3 regions of the Streptomyces sp. NPDC050535 genome follow, and region 3 is predicted to be linked to each of the others. Evidence: riboswitches for the same ligand, from Rfam matches in the RefSeq annotation. Region 3 holds a riboswitch; each other region holds the start of a gene.
What was found. A riboswitch is a leader RNA that binds a small molecule or an ion and turns the genes downstream of it on or off. The one in region 3 is predicted to bind S-adenosylmethionine.
Positions count from the first base shown of each region.

Region 1: linked by a shared signal. The riboswitch ahead of ACIBLC_RS20945 (aminotransferase class V-fold PLP-dependent enzyme) and the one ahead of ACIBLC_RS11450 (putative leader peptide) in region 3 are both predicted to bind S-adenosylmethionine.
Region 2: linked by a shared signal. The riboswitch ahead of thrC (threonine synthase) and the one ahead of ACIBLC_RS11450 (putative leader peptide) in region 3 are both predicted to bind S-adenosylmethionine.

Region 1 covers NZ_JBITHE010000009.1:16,499-22,972, reverse strand. The annotation lists gene ACIBLC_RS20960 (hypothetical protein) at 1-222, opposite strand, end outside; gene ACIBLC_RS20955 (rhomboid family intramembrane serine protease) at 376-1,107, shown strand; gene ACIBLC_RS20950 (Lrp/AsnC family transcriptional regulator) at 1,104-1,385, shown strand; gene ACIBLC_RS20945 (aminotransferase class V-fold PLP-dependent enzyme) at 1,443-2,804, opposite strand; SAM riboswitch class IV at 2,994-3,110, opposite strand; gene trpD (anthranilate phosphoribosyltransferase) at 3,228-4,292, opposite strand; gene ACIBLC_RS20935 (cytochrome bc complex cytochrome b subunit) at 4,448-6,100, opposite strand; gene ACIBLC_RS20930 (Rieske 2Fe-2S domain-containing protein) at 6,097-6,474, opposite strand, start outside.
Region 2 covers NZ_JBITHE010000012.1:139,784-146,257, forward strand. The annotation lists gene ACIBLC_RS25785 (cold-shock protein) at 179-385, opposite strand; gene ACIBLC_RS25790 (MoaD/ThiS family protein) at 899-1,174, opposite strand; gene thrC (threonine synthase) at 1,308-2,636, opposite strand; SAM riboswitch class I at 2,654-2,801, opposite strand; gene ACIBLC_RS25800 (glucosyl-3-phosphoglycerate synthase) at 2,978-3,952, shown strand; gene ACIBLC_RS25805 (trehalose-6-phosphate synthase) at 4,029-5,441, shown strand; gene otsB (trehalose-phosphatase) at 5,476-6,324, opposite strand; gene ACIBLC_RS25815 (DUF3263 domain-containing protein) at 6,448-6,474, opposite strand, start outside.
Region 3 covers NZ_JBITHE010000004.1:146,042-152,515, reverse strand. The annotation lists gene ACIBLC_RS11465 (peptidoglycan-binding protein) at 1-473, shown strand, start outside; gene ACIBLC_RS11460 (glutathione S-transferase family protein) at 495-1,268, opposite strand; gene ACIBLC_RS11455 (putative leader peptide) at 1,361-1,426, opposite strand; SAM riboswitch class IV at 1,463-1,608, opposite strand; SAM riboswitch class IV at 1,904-2,016, shown strand; gene ACIBLC_RS11450 (putative leader peptide) at 2,056-2,181, shown strand; gene ACIBLC_RS11445 (LLM class flavin-dependent oxidoreductase) at 2,257-3,504, shown strand; gene ACIBLC_RS11440 (NtaA/DmoA family FMN-dependent monooxygenase) at 3,523-4,911, shown strand; gene ACIBLC_RS11435 (LLM class flavin-dependent oxidoreductase) at 4,908-6,140, shown strand; gene ACIBLC_RS11430 (MsnO8 family LLM class oxidoreductase) at 6,154-6,474, shown strand, end outside.

The DNA.
Region 1 (6,474 bases), on a different contig from region 3:
CCTGTCCACGAGTTCCACCTGATCCAACGCGTTGCACCAGCGACAGCGCACCGACTCGATGGTCTCACTGACCACCTCGCGCTCCTCGACCTTGGGCTCCCCGGCCAGGTCGAGGTGCACGTACTCGACGACCTTCGACGAACGGGTGACGTCGAAACGCGTGAGGTTGCCGCAGAGCGTGCAGCGCCACCGGGTCTCGGCGGTCGGGAGGGGAACCGTCATGTGGCGTCGCTTTCCTTCGGGTGTCCGTACCTCGCCGGTCGACCCGGCGCGTATGGCTCGTAACCCTAAGGCCTGGCGGGTACTCGACGCTCGGCCGTCCACTACGGCGAGGCGGTCTGTGTGCATCCGTCCGATTACGCCATGCTCTGCACCATGATCGGCAACTGGAGTACGACGGTCGGCAGAGCCGTGCGGAGTCGGTCGGCACCGGTGACGTACGGACTGATCGTCGTGACCTGTCTGATCTTCGTCATCGGCCCGGCGTCCGGCCTCAATCCGGCGTACGGCACCGGGGACGAGCTGCTGGCCGCCCAGCGGGCCTATTTCCGGCGCTGGGGCGTGGTGCCCTCCGAGCTCCTCACCGGGGACCCGCGCGCGGCGCTCACCCCCGCCACGGCACAGTTCGTGCACGGCGGCTGGCTCCACCTGCTCGGCAACATGCTGTTCTTCTACGTCTTCGGGACGATGACCGAGGAACGGATGGGCCATGTGGAGTTCGCCCTCTTCTATCTGGGCTGCGGCTGTCTCGCCCTGCTGGGCTACGCGGTCGCGAACGCGGAGTCCGGGCAGGCCCTGGTCGGCGCCTCCGGGGCGATCTCCGCGGTGCTCGGGGCGTTCCTGTACCTGTTCCCCAAGGCCCGGGTGACCAGTCTCTTCCCGTTCCTCTTCTTCCTGCCGCTGCGCTTCCCGGCCTGGGTGGTACTGCCCTTCTGGGTGACTCTCCAGTGGCTGGCGGCGAGCCGGGTCGCCGCGGGTCCCGGGGTCGCCTATCTGGCCCACCTGGTGGGCTTCTCCCTCGGCTTCGCCTACGCGTGGGTGCGTTTCGGCCGGACGACTAGAGTGAAAGCCCCAGCAGCGGCCCCCGAGGGAGAAAACCAGCCGTGATCACCGCGATCGTTCTCATCAAGACCAGCGTGGACCGGATCCCCGAGATCGCGGAGTCGATCGCCGCCCTGGAAAGCGTCAGCGAGGTCTTCTCGGTCACCGGCACCTACGACCTGATCGCGATGGTCCGGGTGAAGGCCCACGACGACCTGGCGGACGTCATCCCCGGCAGCATCAGCAAGATCCCGGGCGTCGAGGGCACGGACACGCACGTCGCCTTCCGCACCTACTCCCAGCACGACCTGGAGGCGGCGTTCGCGATCGGCCTGGACGGCTGACGGCCGCGCCCGGTCACGGGCGGGCCACGCCCCGGTCACGGCCGTGCGGTCGGGCCGTCACACGGCGGGGACGCAACGCCCGCCCTCCGTACGGTAGTTCCACTGCGCACCGTCCCGGACGAGCTCCTTCACCGCGCCCACGAACCGCTCGACGTGCTCGTCCGGCGTACCCGCGCCGAAGCTGACCCGGATGGCGTTGAGGGACTTCTCGCCGGGCGCGGCCTCGGGGGCGCCGCACTCCCCCTGGGTCTCCGGGTCGCTGCCGAGCAGGGTGCGCACCAGCGGGTGGGCGCAGAACAGGCCGTCGCGCACCCCGATGCCGTACTCGGCGGAGAGCGCGGCCGCGAAGTGCGAGCTGTTCCAGCCCTCGACGACGAAGGAGATGACGCCGACCCGCGGGGCGTCGTCGCCGAAGAGGGAGAGGACCCGGACCTCCGGGACCTCGGCGAGACCCGCGCGAACCGTGTGGATCAGGTGCCGTTCGCGGGCGACGAGCTTGTCGAAGCCCTCGTCGGTGAGGGCCTTGCAGGCCGAGGCGATGGAGTAGACACCGATCACGTTCGGCGAGCCGGCCTCGTGCCGGGCGGCGCTGTCGTGCCACTCCACGTCCACGCCGCCGTCCACCCGCCGGGTGACCTTACGGCTCGCTCCCCCGCCGGCCAGGTACGGCTCGGCCGTGCGGAGCCAGTCGGAGCGGCCCGCGAGGACACCGGAGCCGAAGGGGGCGTACAGCTTGTGCCCGGAGAAGGCCACCCAGTCGACGTCGAGGTCGCGCACCGACACCGGCTGGTGCGGGACGAGCTGCGCGGCGTCGAGAACGATGCGCGCACCGTGCGCGTGCGCGGCGGCGGCCAGCTCTCGCACCGGCCACAGCTCGCCGGTGACGTTCGAGGCGCCCGTCACGCAGACGAGGGCCGGGCCGCGGGGGTCGCGCTCGGCGAGCGCCCGCTCCAGCGTCGCGACGGCCTCGTCAGGCGTACGGGGGGCGTTCAGGTACGTCACCCGCGCGTCCCGCCAGGGCAGCAGCGAGGCGTGGTGCTCGGTCTCGAAGACGAAGACCTGGCAGTCGGCCGGAAGGGCGGCGGCCAGCAGGTTGAGCGAGTCGGTGGTCGACCGGGTGAACACGACCTGGTCGTCGTCCCGGCAGTCCAGGAACTCGGCGACGGTCTCGCGGGAGTTCTCGAAGAGGTCGGTGGAGAGCTGGGACAGGTACCCGGCGCCACGGTGCACGCTCCCGTAGTACGGGGCGTACGCCGCCACGTCGTCCCAGACCCGCTGGAGGGCCGGGGCGCTGGCGGCATAGTCGAGAGCGGCGTAGGTGACCTCGCCACCGGTGACGAGCGGGACGGCGACATCCCCTCCCAGAACGGACAGAGGGGAACAAACGGCCTGGCCGGTGGCAACGGTGGAGACAGACATGGCGAACTCCTGTGAGACGCGGGGGCGGCGCGCGAGACCGGTCCGCAACCAGGGCGGGGCTCAGCGCGGGAAAAGGCGAAAGGGGTACGCGGAAAAGGGGCTCTACGCCCTATCGCATTCGCTTGCTCACAGAAGGCTCCCTCGAACACCAGGACCCCTGGGCTGTAAACCACTCAGAAGAGTGCGAGGGGTCCGCGCTTGCCGCAGACCTCGCTGCCTACGGCCTGGTCTTCACCCGGGGCACCCCGCCACGGACGGAGGGTTGCCGGACAGTCGGCCGGGGCCTCATGACTGTCACTCATGACCTGCCGAAAAACCTACGCGACGTCATCGCGACGGCGCAACCCGTGTCCGGATCCCGGAACACGAACGGGGCCGGACCTGGTCGGCCCGGCCCCTCCTCTTCACACCAACGGCCCCGCGCTACGCGTTGGTCGCCGCCACCCATCGCTCGAGCGACCGCTTGGCCGCCCCCGAGTCGATGGCCTCCGCGGCCTTCGCCATCCCGGCGCGGATCTGCTCGGCGAGCGGTCCCTCGCCCGGCGAGAGGGCCACCAGGGCCGCCGCCGAGTTCAGCAGCACGGCGTCCCGTACGGGCCCCGTCTCACCGTCGAGGAGCCGCCGGGCCACGTCCGCGTTGTACGCGGAGTCCGCGCCCCGCAGCGCCTCGATCGGGGCCAGGTCGATACCGGCGTCCCGGGGGTCGAAGGACTCCTCCGTGACCTTTCCGTCCCGTACGACCCACACCCGGGAGGTGGAGGTGATCGTCAGCTCGTCGAGGCCGTCGTCGCCGCGGAAGACCAGCGAGGAGTTGCCCCGCTCGGCGAAGACGCCCGCGACGATCGGCGCCATGCGGGGGTCGGCGACCCCGACCGCCTGCGCTTTGACCCGGGCGGGATTCGTCAACGGACCGAGCGCGTTGAAGACCGTCCGGATGCCCAACTGCCCGCGCGCGGCGCCCACATGACGCAGCGCCGGGTGGAACTTCACCGCGAAGCAGAAGGTGATCCCGGCCTCCTCGGCCACCTCGGCCACCCGTTTCGTCGTCAGCTCCAGATTGACCCCGAGCTTCTGGAGGACGTCGGACGCGCCGGAGGCGGAGGAAGCCGCCCGATTGCCGTGCTTGACGACCTTCGCGCCCGTCCCGGCGATGACGATCGCCGACATGGTGGAGATGTTGACGGTCTTGGCCCCGTCGCCGCCCGTACCGACGATGTCGACGGTCCGCCCGGGCACCTCGATCACGTTGGCGTGCTCGTACATCATCCGTACGAGCCCGGTGATCTCCTCGACGGTCTCTCCCTTGGCCCGCAGCGCCACCGCGAACCCGGCGATCTGCGCGTCGGTCGCCTCACCGCGCATCATCAGGTTCATCGCCCAGGCGGTGTCGTCCGCACTCAGGTCACGGCCGTCGAGCAGGCCGTTCAGCAACCTGGGCCAGGAACGGTCCGCCGCGGTGTCGCCTCCAGCGGGGTTCACAGCGCTCATGGTCGCTCCTGGGTTCTCAGAGAGGTGCGCGGGTGGACTCACCCCGGGCACGTAGGGGTGAGTCCACCCTATCCAGCCCGGGAGACGGCAAAGAGCCCCGTCCATGCAATGGACGGGGCTCGAGCCGTGGCGATCAGCGAGGATCGTGCGGGTGATCAGTGGTGGCCGTGGCCGCTCGTGATCTCCTTGTACTCCTCGACGGTGGGCTTGGGGATCTGGTTGTCCTCCCCGTAGTAGCCCTTGCTGAGCTTGGCGCGCAGCTTCTGCGCACCCTTCACCTTGCGCTCGACACCGTTCTCGTCGACCGGCGGACCGATCTCGGCCGGCTTGTACTGCTCGTGCGCGGTGAGCGTGTGCAGCGACTCCTGGCTGAGCGGCTCGTGGATCTCGATGAACTCACCGTGCGGCAGGCGCTTGATGATGCCCGACTCGCGGCCGTGCAGCACCTTGTCCCGGTCCCGGCGCTGAAGGCCGAGGCAGATCCGCTTGGTGGCGATGAACGCGAGAACCGGCGCCACGAAGAACGCGATCCGTACGAACCAGGTGATCGTGTTGATCGACAGGTGGAAGTGCGTGGCCCAGAGGTCGTTTCCACCACCGATGAGCAGGACCATGTACCAGGTGATCCACGCGACACCGAAGGCCGTACGGGTCGGGACGTTGCGCGGGCGGTCCAGGATGTGGTGCTCGCGCTTGTCGCCGGTGACCCAGGACTCGATGAACGGGTAGACCGCGATCGCGACCAGGACCAGCGGGAAGATGATCAGCGGGACGAACACACCCAGGACGAGCGTGTGACCCCACAGGTTGATCTCCCAGCCCGGCATGACACGGATCAGGCCCTCGGAGAAGCCCATGTACCAGTCGGGCTGGGCGCCGGTGGACACCTGGTCAGGCCGGTAGGGGCCCATCGTCCAGATCGGGTTGATCGAGGCGATGCCCGCGATGATCGTGATGACACCGAAGACCAGGAAGAAGAAGCCGCCGGCCTTCGCGGTGTAGACCGGAAGGAGCGGCATTCCGACGACGTTCTTGTTCGTCTTTCCGGGGCCCGCGAACTGCGTGTGCTTGTGGTAGAAGACCAGGATCAGGTGGCCGACCACCAGGCCGAGCATGATGCCCGGCAGCAGCAGGATGTGGATCGAGTAGAAGCGGGCCACGAAGTCGCCGCCCGGGAACTCGCCGCCGAAGAGGAAGAACGAGAGGTACGTGCCCACGATCGGCACGGACAGGATCGCGCCCTCCATGAAGCGGACACCGGTTCCGGAGAGCAGGTCGTCAGGGAGCGAGTAGCCGGTGAAGCCGGTGAACATGCCCAGGACGAACAGCAGGAAACCGAAGAGCCAGTTGACCTCGCGGGGCTTGCGGAACGCACCCGTGAAGAACACGCGCATCATGTGCACGAACATGCCCGCGAGGAAGATCAGCGCGGCCCAGTGGTGGATCTGCCGGATCAGCAGGCCACCGCGCACATCGAAGGAGATGTGCATGGTCGAGTTGAAGGCCTCGGACATCAGCTGGCCCTGCAGCGGGATGTAGCTGCCGTGGTATTCCACCTCGTTCATCGACGGGTGGAAGAACAGCGTCAGGTACACACCCGTGAGGATGATGATGATGAAGCTGTAGAGGCAGACCTCGCCCAGCATGAAGGACCAGTGGTCCGGGAAGATCTTGCGCATGTTGGTCTTGGCCAGGCCGTAGATGCCCAGCCGGCCGTCGGCCCAGTCGGCGACCCGCTCGCCCGCGGGTGCCTTCTTCCGCGAGTTCGCGTCGACCGGGTCGGAGGTGTTCGCAGCAGCAGTACTCATCCGCGCTCCCAGAAAGCAGGACCGACGGGCTCGTCGAAGTCGCCGAGCGCCTCGAGGTAGCCCTCAGCGTTCACACCGATGCGCAGCTGAGGCAGGGCGTGACCCGCCGGGCCGAAGATCACTCGGGCCCCGTCGGCGAGGTCGAAGGTGGACTGGTGGCACGGGCAGAGGACGTGGTGCGTCTGCTGCTCGTACAGGGAGATCGGACAGCCGACGTGGGTGCAGATCTTCGAGTAGGCCACGATGCCCTCGTGCGACCACTCGAGTTCCCGCTTGTCCTTGATGTTGTCCGGCTGGATGCGGACGATCATCAGGGCGGCCTTGGCGATCTGGACCTGGAAGTCCTCGTCGTGCTCCTCCAGGCCCTCGGGCTT
Region 2 (6,474 bases), on a different contig from region 3:
GGGGGGCGCGACCGGCGCGAAGACAGCCGGAGGGACGCGAAGGCAGCCGACGGGGCACGCGGACAGCCGCAGGGCCGGACATGCAGCCAGGGGGACAGACAGACCGAAGGGCTCGCGCCCCCTGCCGGGGACACGAGCCCTTCGTCACGTCGAACAGAACAATCAGTCGGCGCGTGCTTCAGCTGGTCGCCAGCCGGACCATGTCCGCCTGCGGCCCTTTCTGGCCCTGCGAGATCTCGAACTCGACCCGCTGGCCCTCTTCAAGGGTGCGGTAGCCGTCCATTTGAATCGCGCTGTAGTGGACGAATACATCCGCACCACCGTCGACCGCGATGAAGCCGTACCCCTTCTCCGCGTTGAACCATTTGACGGTGCCCTGAGCCATGCCTAACTCCCCTATTACTGGCCCTTGCACAGGACCGCACTTCGCGGGCCCGGGTCAGACCTCACCCCCCAAGGATTGGGGGTGTGCGCCGGAACGCGTCGACCGCGGCTGAATGTATCCGTCCAACTGCCCTCTGCAACAGGTCAATCGGACGAGAATTCTGAGCACGACCGATCGGGAATATCCGGAGAATTCACAAAGATTCCGGGCAAGTCGGGCCCCACAAATGCCATAAACGGCTCAAAAATGCGGGGTACATTGGCTGCTTCTTGTCGGGCATCGGGCAGGTACTCATATGCGCCCGGCATGAAACCGACTCGAAAGCGAAGCAGCTTCCCCAACTGTACCGCGCTCAACCATACAGAATTGCCCCCTCCGCTTCTCTCGCGGAGGGGGCAATTCGATGAACTCTCGGTGATTACCATTACCCAAGGTAACTGCAATCACCGTGCGTGACGGCGAATGACGGTCAGCCGCGGGCCGCCGGCCGGCCGTCGTCGGCGTCGGCGTCGGTCAGCCGCCGGCGACGGCCGGAATGATCGAGACGCCCGCGCCGTCCGGCGTCGCCGTCTCCAGACCCTGCTCGAAGCGGACGTCGTCGTCGTTCACGTACACGTTGACGAAGCGGCGCAGCTTGCCCTGGTCGTCCAGGACGCGCGCGGCGATACCGGTGTGGTTCTGCTCCAGGTCGGCGATCACCTCGCCGAGGGTGCCGCCCTCGGCGGCCACCTCGGCCTTGCCGCCGGTGTAGGTGCGCAGGATGGTGGGGATGCGGACGTTGACGCTCATTCGGTGTGACCTCCGGTCGGGTGCTCAGGTGCGGCGGAACAGCGCCCCAGGGGCGCGGGGCCGGGTCGGCGGGGGGCGACCGGCCCCCGTCGGCCCGCGGCCCTGATACGGCATTCCAGCGGAGCGCCCCCGCTCATGACGCGAGGCCGGCCTCGCGGAAGGAGTCGAGGTTCGGGCGGATGGTCGCGGTGAGCCCGGTGTCCGAGGCCACCGCGTCCAGGGTCTTGAGGCCGTCGCCGGTGTTGAGGACGACGGTGGTGAGGGTCGGGTCGAGCAGACCGTTCCCGATCAGCTTCTTCGCCACACCCACCGTCACGCCACCCGCGGTCTCGGCGAAGATGCCCTCCGTCTGCGCGAGGAGCTTGATCGCCTCGACGATCTCCTCGTCGTTGACGTCCTCCACGGCACCGCCGGTACGCCGCGCGATGTCGAGCACGTAGGGCCCGTCGGCCGGGTTGCCGATGGCCAGCGACTTGGCGATGGTGTTCGGCTTCTGCGGCCGTACGACGTCGTGGCCGGCCTTGTAGGCCACGGACACCGGCGAACAGCCCTCGGCCTGGGCACCGAAGATCTTGTACGGCCTGTCCTCCACGAGCCCGAGCCTGATCAGCTCCTGGAGACCCTTGTCGATCTTCGTGAGCTGGGAGCCGGAGGCGATCGGGACCACGAGCTGGTCGGGCAGCCGCCAGCCGAGCTGCTCGCAGATCTCGTACGCGAGGGTCTTCGAGCCCTCCGCGTAGTAGGGCCGCAGGTTGACGTTGACGAAGCCCCAGCCCTCGCCGGCCGGGTCGCCGATCAGCTCGGAGCAGAAGCGGTTCACGTCGTCGTAGTTGCCCTCGATACCGACGAGCTCCCCGCCGTACACCGCGGCCATGACGATCTTGCCCTGCTCCAGGTCGTGCGGGATGAACACGCAGGAGCGGAAGCCGGCGCGGGCGGCGGCGGCGCCCACCGCGCCGGCGAGGTTGCCGGTGGAGGAGCAGGAGAGGGTGGTGAAGCCGAAGGCGCGGGCGGCCTCGATGGCCTGGGCGACGACGCGGTCCTTGAAGGAGTGCGTCGGGTTGCCCGAGTCGTCCTTGACGAAGAGCCTGCCCGGGGTGACGCCCAGCTCGCGCGCCAGGTTGTCGGCCTTGACGAGCTTGGTCCAGCCGGGGTTGATGTTCGGCTTCTCCGCGACGTCCGCCGGGACCGGCAGGAGCGGCGCGTAACGCCAGATGTTCGCGGGGCCCGCCTCGATGCGCTTGCGGAGGTCCTCGGTCTCGTAGGCGGAGAAGTCGTAGGCGATCTCCAGCGGCCCGAAACACTCCTCGCAGGCGAAGACCGGACCGAGGGGCACGCGGTGCCCGCACTCGCGGCAGGAGAGCGCGGCGGCGGGGCCCAGATCGACGGAGTTCCCGGAATCCGGGGAGGTCACGGTGCTCGTGGTGTTCGCGGTGGTGCTTGCAACTGTCTGCGCAGCCATGGAGGGGAGGCCCTTTCTCCTCATCTTCCTCACGACGCACTTCGCCGTGAGACGGATTTGGCACCTTCCCGAGCCGGGAGCCTCACCACGTCGACGTGACAAGAACCAGCTGGAGGGTTGCCGGGGCTTCAACGGGCCGTATCCCTCTGCCCCTCTGGATGAGCGGTATTCAGTTGTACGCCGGCCGACCCCGACATGCGATGGTCATCAGCGTTGTTCAAGACTGTAACCGAAGGCCTGGATGGTGGAGAGAGCCGTCCGAACCGCGAGATGCCGACAACACCCCCTGCCGGCGCGGCGACGGGCACAAGCATCCCAATGAACGCAAGGGAGAGCCGCACGTGCTGGAAGACGTCGAGCGCTGGCTGAGCACGCGCTCCTGGTCCGTGAGTGACCGCCCGCTCAAGAAGCTCATAGCCGCGAAGCGATCCACCCACTCCACGGTGAGCGTGGTTCTGCCCGCGCTCAACGAGGAGGCGACGGTCGGTGAGATCGTCTCCATCATCCGCCGCGACCTGATGACCCGGAAAGTCCCTCTCGTCGACGAGATCGTCGTCATCGACTCGGGCTCGACGGACCGCACCTCCGAGGTCGCCGCCGCGGCCGGCGCCCGGGTTGTTCACAGGGACGAAATACTCCCCCGCATCCCGGCCGTGCCCGGCAAGGGCGAGGTGCTGTGGCGGTCACTCCTCGTGACGAGCGGCGACATCGTCTGTTTCATCGACGCGGACCTCAAGGAGTTCTCGTCGGACTTCGTCTCCGGGATCGTGGGGCCGCTGCTCACCGATCCGGGCGTGGACCTGGTCAAGGCGATGTACGACCGCCCGCTGAACCTGCCGGGCGAACCCACCTCCGGCAGGACCGCGGCCGGCCAGGGCGGCCGTGTCACCGAACTGATGGCCCGCCCCCTGCTGAACATGCACTGGCCGCAGCTGGCCGGATTCGTCCAGCCGCTCGGCGGCGAGTACGCGGCCCGCCGCTCGCTCCTCGAACAGCTCCCGTTCCCCGTCGGATACGGCGTGGAGCTGGGCATGCTCGTCGACGCCCTGCACCTGGTGGGCCTGGACGCGCTCGCCCAGGTCGACGTCGGTGTCCGCAAGCACCGGCACCAGGACGGCCAGGCGCTGGGCCGGATGTCCGCCGCGATCTACCGCACCGCGCAGCTCCGGCTCGCCCGCGGACACCTCATCCGTCCGGCCCTCACCCAGTTCGAGCGGGGCGAGTCCGGCTTCGAGCCGCGCACCTACTCCGTCGATACGGAAGAACGGCCTCCGATGGCGGAGATCACGGAGTACCAGGCACGCAAAGCGGCGTAATCCGGCGGTCGTATACGCCCTCGCGATACCCCGTCCGTACGTTTGAGCGTTTCCGGGCCGGGCTAGGTTGAGGCGTATGGCTTCCACGTCTTCCACCGCGTCTCCGCAGGGTTCCCACCGCATCCTCGTCGCGTCCAACCGCGGCCCGGTCTCCTACGACGTCCACGAGGACGGCTCGCTGCACCCCAGGCGGGGCGGCGGCGGGCTGGTCTCGGGCCTGTCGGCGATCGGCCCGGACGCGGGCGCCCTGTGGGTGTGCTCGGCGCTCGGCGACGGGGACCGCGAGGCGGTGCGGCGCGGGGTCGGCGAGGACGGCGTACGGATGCTGGACATCGACGCGGAGACGCACACGGACGCCTACAACGGCATCGCGAACTCGGTGCTGTGGTTCATCCACCACATGCTCTACCAGACGCCGCTGGAGCCGGTCTTCGACACGGAGTTCCGGCGTCAGTGGGCGTCGTACGAGGCCTACAACCGGGCCTTCGCGCGGGCGCTGGCCGACGAGGCGGCGCAGGGGGCCGTGGTGGTCGTACAGGACTACCACCTGACCCTGGTCCCCGGCATGCTCCGGGAACTCCGCCCCGACCTGCGGATCGGCCACTTCTCGCACACGCCGTGGGCGCCGGTCGACTACTTCCGCCTCCTCCCCGACGACATCGCCGAGCAGGTGCTGCGCGGCATGCTCGGCGCGGACCGCCTCGGCTTCCTCACCCAGCGCTGGGCGTCCGCGTTCACCGCGTGCGCCGAGGAGATGGCCGGCGGGCTCGGTGACACACGCGTCGGCGTGCACGGGCTCGGCGCGGACGCGGACTTCCTGCGCGAGCGTTCGCACGAGGCGGATGTCGCCGAACGGATGGTCACACTGCGTGAGCAGATCGGCGAGGGCCGGAAGGCGATCGTGCGGGTCGACCGCACCGAGCTGTCGAAGAACATCGTGCGCGGGCTGCACGCCTACCGGCAGCTCCTGGAGGACCAGCCGTCCTGGCGCGAACGGGTCGTGCACGTCGCCTTCGCATACCCCTCCCGGCAGGACCTCGCCGTGTACCGCGACTACACCGCCGAGGTGCAGCGGGTCGCCGACGACATCAACTCCGCCTACGGCACGCCCGGCTGGACCCCGGTCGTCCTGCACGTCAAGGACGACTTCGCCCGCTCCCTCGCCGCCTACCGGCTCGCCGACGTGGCCCTCGTCAACCCCATCCGGGACGGCATGAACCTCGTCGCCAAGGAGGTGCCGGTCGTCTCCGACGAGGGGTGCGCGCTGGTGCTGTCCCGGGAGGCGGGGGCGTACGAGGAGCTGGGCGACGACGCGATCGTGGTGAACCCCTACGACGTGGTCGGCACCGCGCGGGCGCTGCACGAGGCGTTGTCGATGGGCACCGGCGAGCGGGCCGAACGCACGAAACGCCTGGCCGCCGCGGCGACGGCGCTGCCTCCGGCGCAGTGGTTCCTGGAGCAGCTCCGGGAGCTGGAGAAGAGGCCCTAGCGTCCCGGTTCCGCGGCGGAGACCCGGATCCGGCTCACCGGCCGAGCTCCGCCGCCAGAGCCCGCAGCAGCTCTACGACTCCGGCCGGGCCGTCCACCACGAGGTCGGCCCGGGCCGCCAGTTCCGCGACCTCCGAGCTGCCGCTGCACACCAGGAGGCCCGGGATGCCCTCGGAGCGGAGTTCCTCGACGGCGGCGAAGGCGGGGAGGTCGCCGAGGTCGTCGCCCGCGTAGAGGACGGCTTCGGCGGCGGTCTCGCGGACGTGTCCGAGCAGGGCCACGCCCTTGTCCATCCCCGGCGGGCGGATTTCCAGGACCATGCGGCCCGGTTCGACGATCAGGCCGTGCCGGGCGGCCAGGTCGGTCAGGGGCCCGCGCAGCGCCTCGAACGCCCCCTGCGGGTCCGCCGCGCGGCGCGTGTGCACGGCGACCGCCCGGCCTTTCTCCTCGGTCCAGGTGCCCGGCCCCGCGCCGACCGCGTCGAGGATCCCGGGCAGCTCGGCGCGGACCGCCGCGACGCCGGGGTGCGGGGCGGGGGCGCTGACCCTGCCGCTGCGCGCGTCCCAGCGCTCGGCGCCGTAGTGCCCGAGAACGACCAGGTGCTCCAGTCCCGGCACGTCCGCGAAGCCGCCGTGCTCGACGGCCACGGACGCCGGGCGGCCGGTGACGACCGCCACGGAGGCGACCCTCGGGGCGAGGGTCGCGAGTGCGGGGACCGCGTCCGGGTGGGCGCGGGCCTGCTCGGGGTCGGCGACGATCGGGGCGAGGGTGCCGTCGAAGTCGAGGCCGATCACCGTGCGGCCCGGGCGGGCGAGAATCGCCTCGAGACCGGCGCGGCCGGCGGGGGTGACGGGGGTCGGCAGGAGATCCGCGTGGTCAGCCATACGGCGACCCTATCCGCGCGGGGCTCGAGGGCGTTTTTTCGCCCCCTCCGCCCCTGCCCGTTCCCGTCCCTCGAGGGCTCCGCCCCCGAACCCCGCTCCCTCAAACGCCGGAGGGGCTGATTCTCAGCGCTCGCCCCGGCGGGCGTCGCG
Region 3 (6,474 bases):
CCGGCGGGGCGCCGAAGGCCGTGGCACCACCGGCGCGTGCCCCACGCAAGGAGCGCGCGCACTCCACGGGACGACGCCAGGCCACGGTCGTCGTCGCGGTGGCGGCGGCCGCGCTGGCCGGATTCGCCCTGGCGCTGCTGCTCCCGGGCGACGACGACGGCGACGGCGACGACGGACCGCCGTCCGCCGCCGTCCCGTCCGCCACGGCACCCGTCGCCCAGGCCCCCTCCCGCGCCGCCGACCCGGACGGCGAAGGAACCCTCCGGGAGGGCGACAGCGGCCCCGACGTGACGGACCTCCAGCAACGGCTCCTCGACATCCCGGACGTCTACGAGAGCGGTGGCACGAGCGGCACCTACGACCCGACACTCACCGCCGCGGTGGCCCGCTTCCAGCTCTGGTACGGGATCCGGGGCGACGAGACGGGCGTCTACGGCAACGACACCCGGGCTGCCCTGGAATCCCGCACGTGAGGGTTTCCGGCCCTCGGCCGGTCACAGGTTCCGGTGGAACGCCGGGTGGGCGTCGAGGCGTCGTACGTAGTCCTGGAGGAGCGCGTACGCGGACAGGTCCTCGGTCGCCTCGAGCTGGACGAGGGCGACCCAGAGGTCCACATCCGCGGCGGTCAGTTCCTTGCCCAACACGTAGGGACCGGAGGCGAGTTGGCGGTTCAGTAGATCAAGTGCCGCAGACCGCCGCGCCGGTGGCGTGGTCGGTGTCACCTCGCGGTCGAGGAGGTCACGCAGGGCGTCCGTGTCCGCGGCCGGTTCCGACGGGCGGAGCGGGGAGTGGCAGGATCCGGCGCGCTCGGTGAGGAGGTCACCGAGGTCGCGCAGAATGTCGGGCGTGTGGTTGCTGACGACGCGTCCGCTCCACCGGTCGCACAGCGCGGGCGCGGTCAGCGGACCGTCGTAGTGGTGCCAGGTGGCCTCGTACACCCTGCGCAGTGCGGCGAACGCGGCAGGGGTGTCGCCGGGGAGCGCCAGCAGCGTGGTGGCGACCGAGTCCCTGAGACCCAGCAGGCCGAGAGTGATCGAGACACGCAGCGAGAGGGGACAGCGCGTCGACAGATACAGCTCGTAGCGGTGCGGCGCCGGATAGAAGCCACCGGCGAGACCGACTCCGATGCGGCTGCGGAAGCGGTGCGGGCGTGCGGACGGCGCGGCGGTGATCCGGGGGTGGGGGATCGCGTCAAGTGAGCCGGGAACGCACGAAGTCGGGGTACAGGAGGTACCGGTGTTTGAGGCGTGCGAGATTGTCTCGGACATGACTCTCCATGGGGCGAGGAGGCCACGGCCACCTTGTGGGCACCGCGGCGGAACGGAGTGACTGCGCTACGTACCGGTCCGGATCACTCGGATCAGTAGGCGCTGGAGACACGCAACAGATCGATGTGCAGGCGCCTCGTCAAACCGCTCTTGGTCATTCCCACCGGTTCCACACTCGGGGCTCGCGAGACGCGAGACCACGCTTGTCCCGCCGCACCGGCGGAACCCGGTCGTCACCCGGGGCACCCCGTCGCGGTGGAAGGGTTGCCTGCCAGCAAGCCGGGGCCGATGACCTCACGGACAGGGAGAACCTGCCCGAAGGGCGCTGACAATCGTGACCGTCCCCGACAGTGTCGGCGCGCTCCGTGAGGCCGTCAAGAAGGCCTCCGCCGCAGTCTCATCAGGTGGTCACCCGGTCTGTCTCCGGCCGGACATGTGAGGTGGAACGGGCCGGACACCGATGCGGAACAGGCCGGACACGCGATGCGGAACAGGCCTGTCTCCGGCCGGAGATGTCACGCGGAACAGATCGTGCGGCCCGGTGGTTGTCGCTGTCGAGGACACGCGGCGATGTGAGAACGGGCATGATCTCCGGGCATTGCGCACCGCTGTGGCCTCCCGTAACGTCCACAGCAGGTTATGAGCGTCAGCGTCAAGCCCTGGCTTGCTGACCGGCAACCCTCCTCCGCGGCGGGGTGCTCCAGGTGACGACCAGGTGGCACCCGACCGGGTTCCGCAAGCGCGATGCCGACGCGGCCCCAGGGCCCGCCGAGCCGGAAGGGCGGAGGTGACCGACGTGCAGGCCGTGCTTCTCCTCCGTGTCATGGTTCTCGCCCCGCGCCGTCGCGTGCACCTGTACACCCGGCCGCACATCGACCTCCAGCGCGTGGCCGGCGCGCTCTGTCGTCCCTGACCCGTCACCCAGCCGCCGCACCTCCGCACCGGGGCCCGGCGATCTCGTACGGTCGATCAGGAAGGCACCTTTTCCGTGTCCTCGTCACCTTTGTTGCCCTCGTCCCCCTCTCCTTCATCCGCCGAACTGCACCTGGCCGTCGCCCTCGACGGCGCGGGCTGGCATCCGGCCGCCTGGCGCGAGCCCGTGGCCCGTCCCGACGACCTGTTCACCGCCTCGTACTGGACCGACCTGATCACCGAGGCCGAGCGCGGTCTGCTCGACTTCGTGACCATCGAGGACGGACTCGGCCCCCAGTCCGCACGCCTCAGCGAGCCGGACGCACGCACCGACCAGGTACGCGGCCGGCTCGACGCCGTTCTCATCGCCGCCCGCGTAGCGCCGTTGACCAGCCACATCGGGCTGGTGCCGACCGTGGTCACCACCCACACGGAGCCCTTCCACACCTCCAAGGCCATCGCCACCCTCGACTACGTGAGCACCGGCCGGGCGGGGCTGCGCGTACAGGCGTCGGCACGGCAGAACGAGGCCGCGCACTTCGGACGCCGTTCGTTCCCGAAACTCCACGTCGAGGACCTGGAGACCCCCGCGCTACGGGAGTTGATCGTCGACCTCTTCGACGAAACCGCCGACTACGTCGAGGCGGTACGCCGGCTGTGGGACAGCTGGGAGGACGACGCGGAGATCCGGGACGTCACCACCGGCCGCTTCGTCGACCGCGACAAACTGCACTACATCGACTTCGAGGGCAAGCACTTCAGCGTCAAGGGCCCCTCGATCACGCCCCGTCCGCCACAGGGGCAACCCCTGGTCACCGCACTGGCCCACGAGTCCGGGACAGGCGCGCCGTTCCGGCTCCTCGGCCGCAGCGCCGACATCGGATACGTGACTCCGCACGACGCCGGGCAGGCACGCGCCGTCATCACCGCCGTCCGCGCCGAACAGGCGGCTGCCGGACGCGCCGAGGAGCCGTTGCACCTCTTCGGGGACCTGGTGGTGTTCCTCGACAACGACCCCGCCGCCGCGGCAGCCCGCCGGGAGCGCCTCGACACCCTCGCCGGCTACCCGTACACGAGCGACGCGCGGGTGTTCACCGGCACTCCCGTACAACTGGCCGATCTGCTGCAGGAGTTGCAGCAGACCGGGCTGACCGGCTTCCGGCTGCGCCCCGCCGTCGCCGGCCACGACCTGCCGGCGATCACCCGGGGCCTGGTCCCCGAACTCCAACGCCGCGACGCCTTCCGGCACTCCTACGAGGCCGACACCCTGCGCGGGCTGCTCGGACTCGCCCGCCCCGCCAACCGCTACGCCGCCCACGTCTGAGCCGGAGGGACCCCACTCATGAGCAGGTCGACCGACAAGCCGCTCAAGCAGATCCACCTCGCGGCGCACTTCCCGGGCGTCAACAACACCACCGTGTGGAGCGACCCCGAAGCCGGCAGCCACATCGAGTTCAGCTCTTTCGCACACTTCGCGCGGACCGCCGAACGCGCCAAGTTCGACTTCCTGTTCCTCGCCGAAGGCCTCCGCCTGCGCGAACAGGGCGGCAAGATATACGACTTGGACGTGGTCGGACGCCCCGACACCTTCACCGTCCTCACCGCGCTCGCCGCCGTCACCGAGCACCTGGGCCTGACCGGCACCATCAACTCCACGTTCAACGAGCCCTACGAGGTGGCCCGTCAGTTCGCGAGCCTCGACCACCTCTCCGGCGGGCGCGCCGCCTGGAACGTCGTCACCTCCTGGGACGCCTTCACCGGGGAGAACTTCCGCCGCGGCGGCTTCCTGCCGCAGGAGGAGCGGTACTCCAGGGCCAAGGAGTTCCTGGCCACCGCCAACGAACTGTTCGACTCCTGGCACGGTGACGAGATCATCGCCGACCGGGGGAGCGGCACCTTCCTGCGGAACGCGCGGGCCGGAGCCTTCGTGCACAAGGGCCAGCACTTCGACATCGAGGGACAGTTCAACGTGCCGCGAAGCCCGCAGGGCCGCCCGGTCGTCTTCCAGGCCGGAGACTCCGACGAAGGACGCGAGTTCGCCGCCGCCGGCGCGGACGCGATCTTCAGCCGGTACAGCACCCTCAAGGAGGGGCAGGCGTTCTACACGGACGTCAAGGGCCGACTGGCCCGGCACGGCCGCACCCACGACCAGCTGCTGATCCTGCCCGCCGCCACCTTCGTCCTCGGAGACACGGACTCCGAGGCGGAGGAGATCTCCCGCGAGGTGCGCCGCCAGCAGGTCAGCGGCGCCACCGCCATCAAGCACCTCGAGTTCGTCTGGAACCGCGACCTGTCCGCGTACGACCCGGAGGGGCCGCTCCCCGACATCGACCCGGACCTCGGCGAACACACCATCGCCCGGGGCCGCGCCCAAGTGCGCATGTACCGCGACCCGTTGGCCACGGCCACGGAGTGGCGGGAGCTCGCCACCGCCAACAAGTGGTCGATCCGCGACCTGGTCATCGAGACCGGAAACCGGCAGGCGTTCGTCGGCTCCCCGGCGACCGTCGCCGAGACCATCGACGACTTCGTCCAGGCGGACGCGAGCGACGGCTTCATCCTCGTCCCGCACATCACTCCGGGCGGCCTCGACGCCTTCGCCGACACCGTCGTACCGCTGCTCCAGGAACGCGGCGTCTTCCGCACCGAGTACGAGGGCACCACCCTGCGCGACCACCTCGGCCTGGCCCACCGCGACACCGACGCGCCGGCCGAGCGAGCCGCCTCGTGAAGTTCCTCGCGATCACCCTGATCGTGCACGCGCCGGACCCGGTGACCGGCGTACGGAAACCGACCAACGCGCGTTTTCGCGAGGTCATCGACAACGCGCTGCTGGCCGAGGAGCTGGGCTTCGACGGCTTCGGCGTGGGGGAGCGCCACGAACGCCCGTTCATCTCCTCCTCGCCACCCGTCGTCCTCAGCCACATCGCCGCCCTCACCTCGCGCATCCGTCTCTTCACGGCGGTCACCACGCTCAGCCTCCTTGACCCGGTGCGCGCGTACGAGGACTACGCGACCCTGGACCATCTGTCCGGCGGCCGACTGGAGTTGATCATCGGCAAGGGCAACGGAGCCGCCCAGCGGGAGCTGTTCCAGGTCACGCCCGAGGACCAGTGGGAGCGCAACGCCGAGAGCTACGAGGTGTTCCGGCAGATCTGGCGGCAGGACAAGGTGACCGCCGCGACCCGCTTCCGCCCGGAGCTGAGCGAGGCGGAGGTGTGGCCCCGGCCGTTCCAGCAGCCCGTCCGGGTCTGGCACGGCAGCGCGACCAGCAAGGAGTCGGTGGACCTCGCCGCCCGCTACGGGGATCCGCTGTTCTCGGCGAACGTCACCAACCCGATAGAGCCGTATGCCGAGTTGATCCGCCACTACCGGGAGCGCTGGGAGTACTACGGCCACGACCCGGCCCGAATCGCGGTCGGTGCCGGTTCCGCGGGCTACTACGCCGCCCGCACCTCGCAGGAGGCGGTCGCCGCCTACCGGCCGGTCTTCGAGGGGCAGTTGGCGTTCCAGAAGGCACTGGGACTGGAGCCGGTGTTCCCGACCCTGGAGGACTACGTGGAGCGCAGTTCGGCGCTGATCGGCAGCCCTCAGCAGGTGATCGAGAAAGTGCACCGCTACCACGAGCGGTTCGGGCACACCGTGCAGCACCTGCAGGCGGACGCGAGCGGGCTGACGGGGGCTCAGCACCGCGCCTCCCTCGAACTCTTCCAGTCCGAGATCGCGCCCGTGCTGCGACGGGAGATTCCCGATCCGCCGTTCGCGTGGGGACCGGTGTTCGCCGAAGCGGTCCCGGAGGCGTCCCCTGCGCCGGTCACGTCCCCGGTGCCGGCCACGTCCCTGGCGCCGGTCACGTCCGCGGCGCCTGCCGCGGTCACGCCGGAGCAAGAGCCAGAACCACGGCCAGACCCGGCGCCTCCGTCAGCGTCCTCGTCCCTGCCCGCACCCGCCGACCGGTGAGGAGACCCGTTCCATGTCCGACATCCCCCTCGGCGTTCTCGACCTCGTCCCCATCTCGTCCGGCTCCACGGCGGCCGAGGCGCTGCGCAACTCCATCGATCTGGCCCATTGGGCGGAGCGGTTCGGGTACGCCCGCTACTGGTTCGCCGAGCACCATCTCAACCCGGGCGTTGCGGGCACCTCACCGGCCGTCGTCCTCGCCCTGACCGCCTCCGCGACCTCCACGATCCGGCTCGGTTCCGGGGCCGTACAGCTCGGTCACCGCACCGCCCTCGCCACGGTCGAGGAGTTCGGCCTGGTCGACGCGCTGCATCCGGGGCGTCTGGATCTGGGG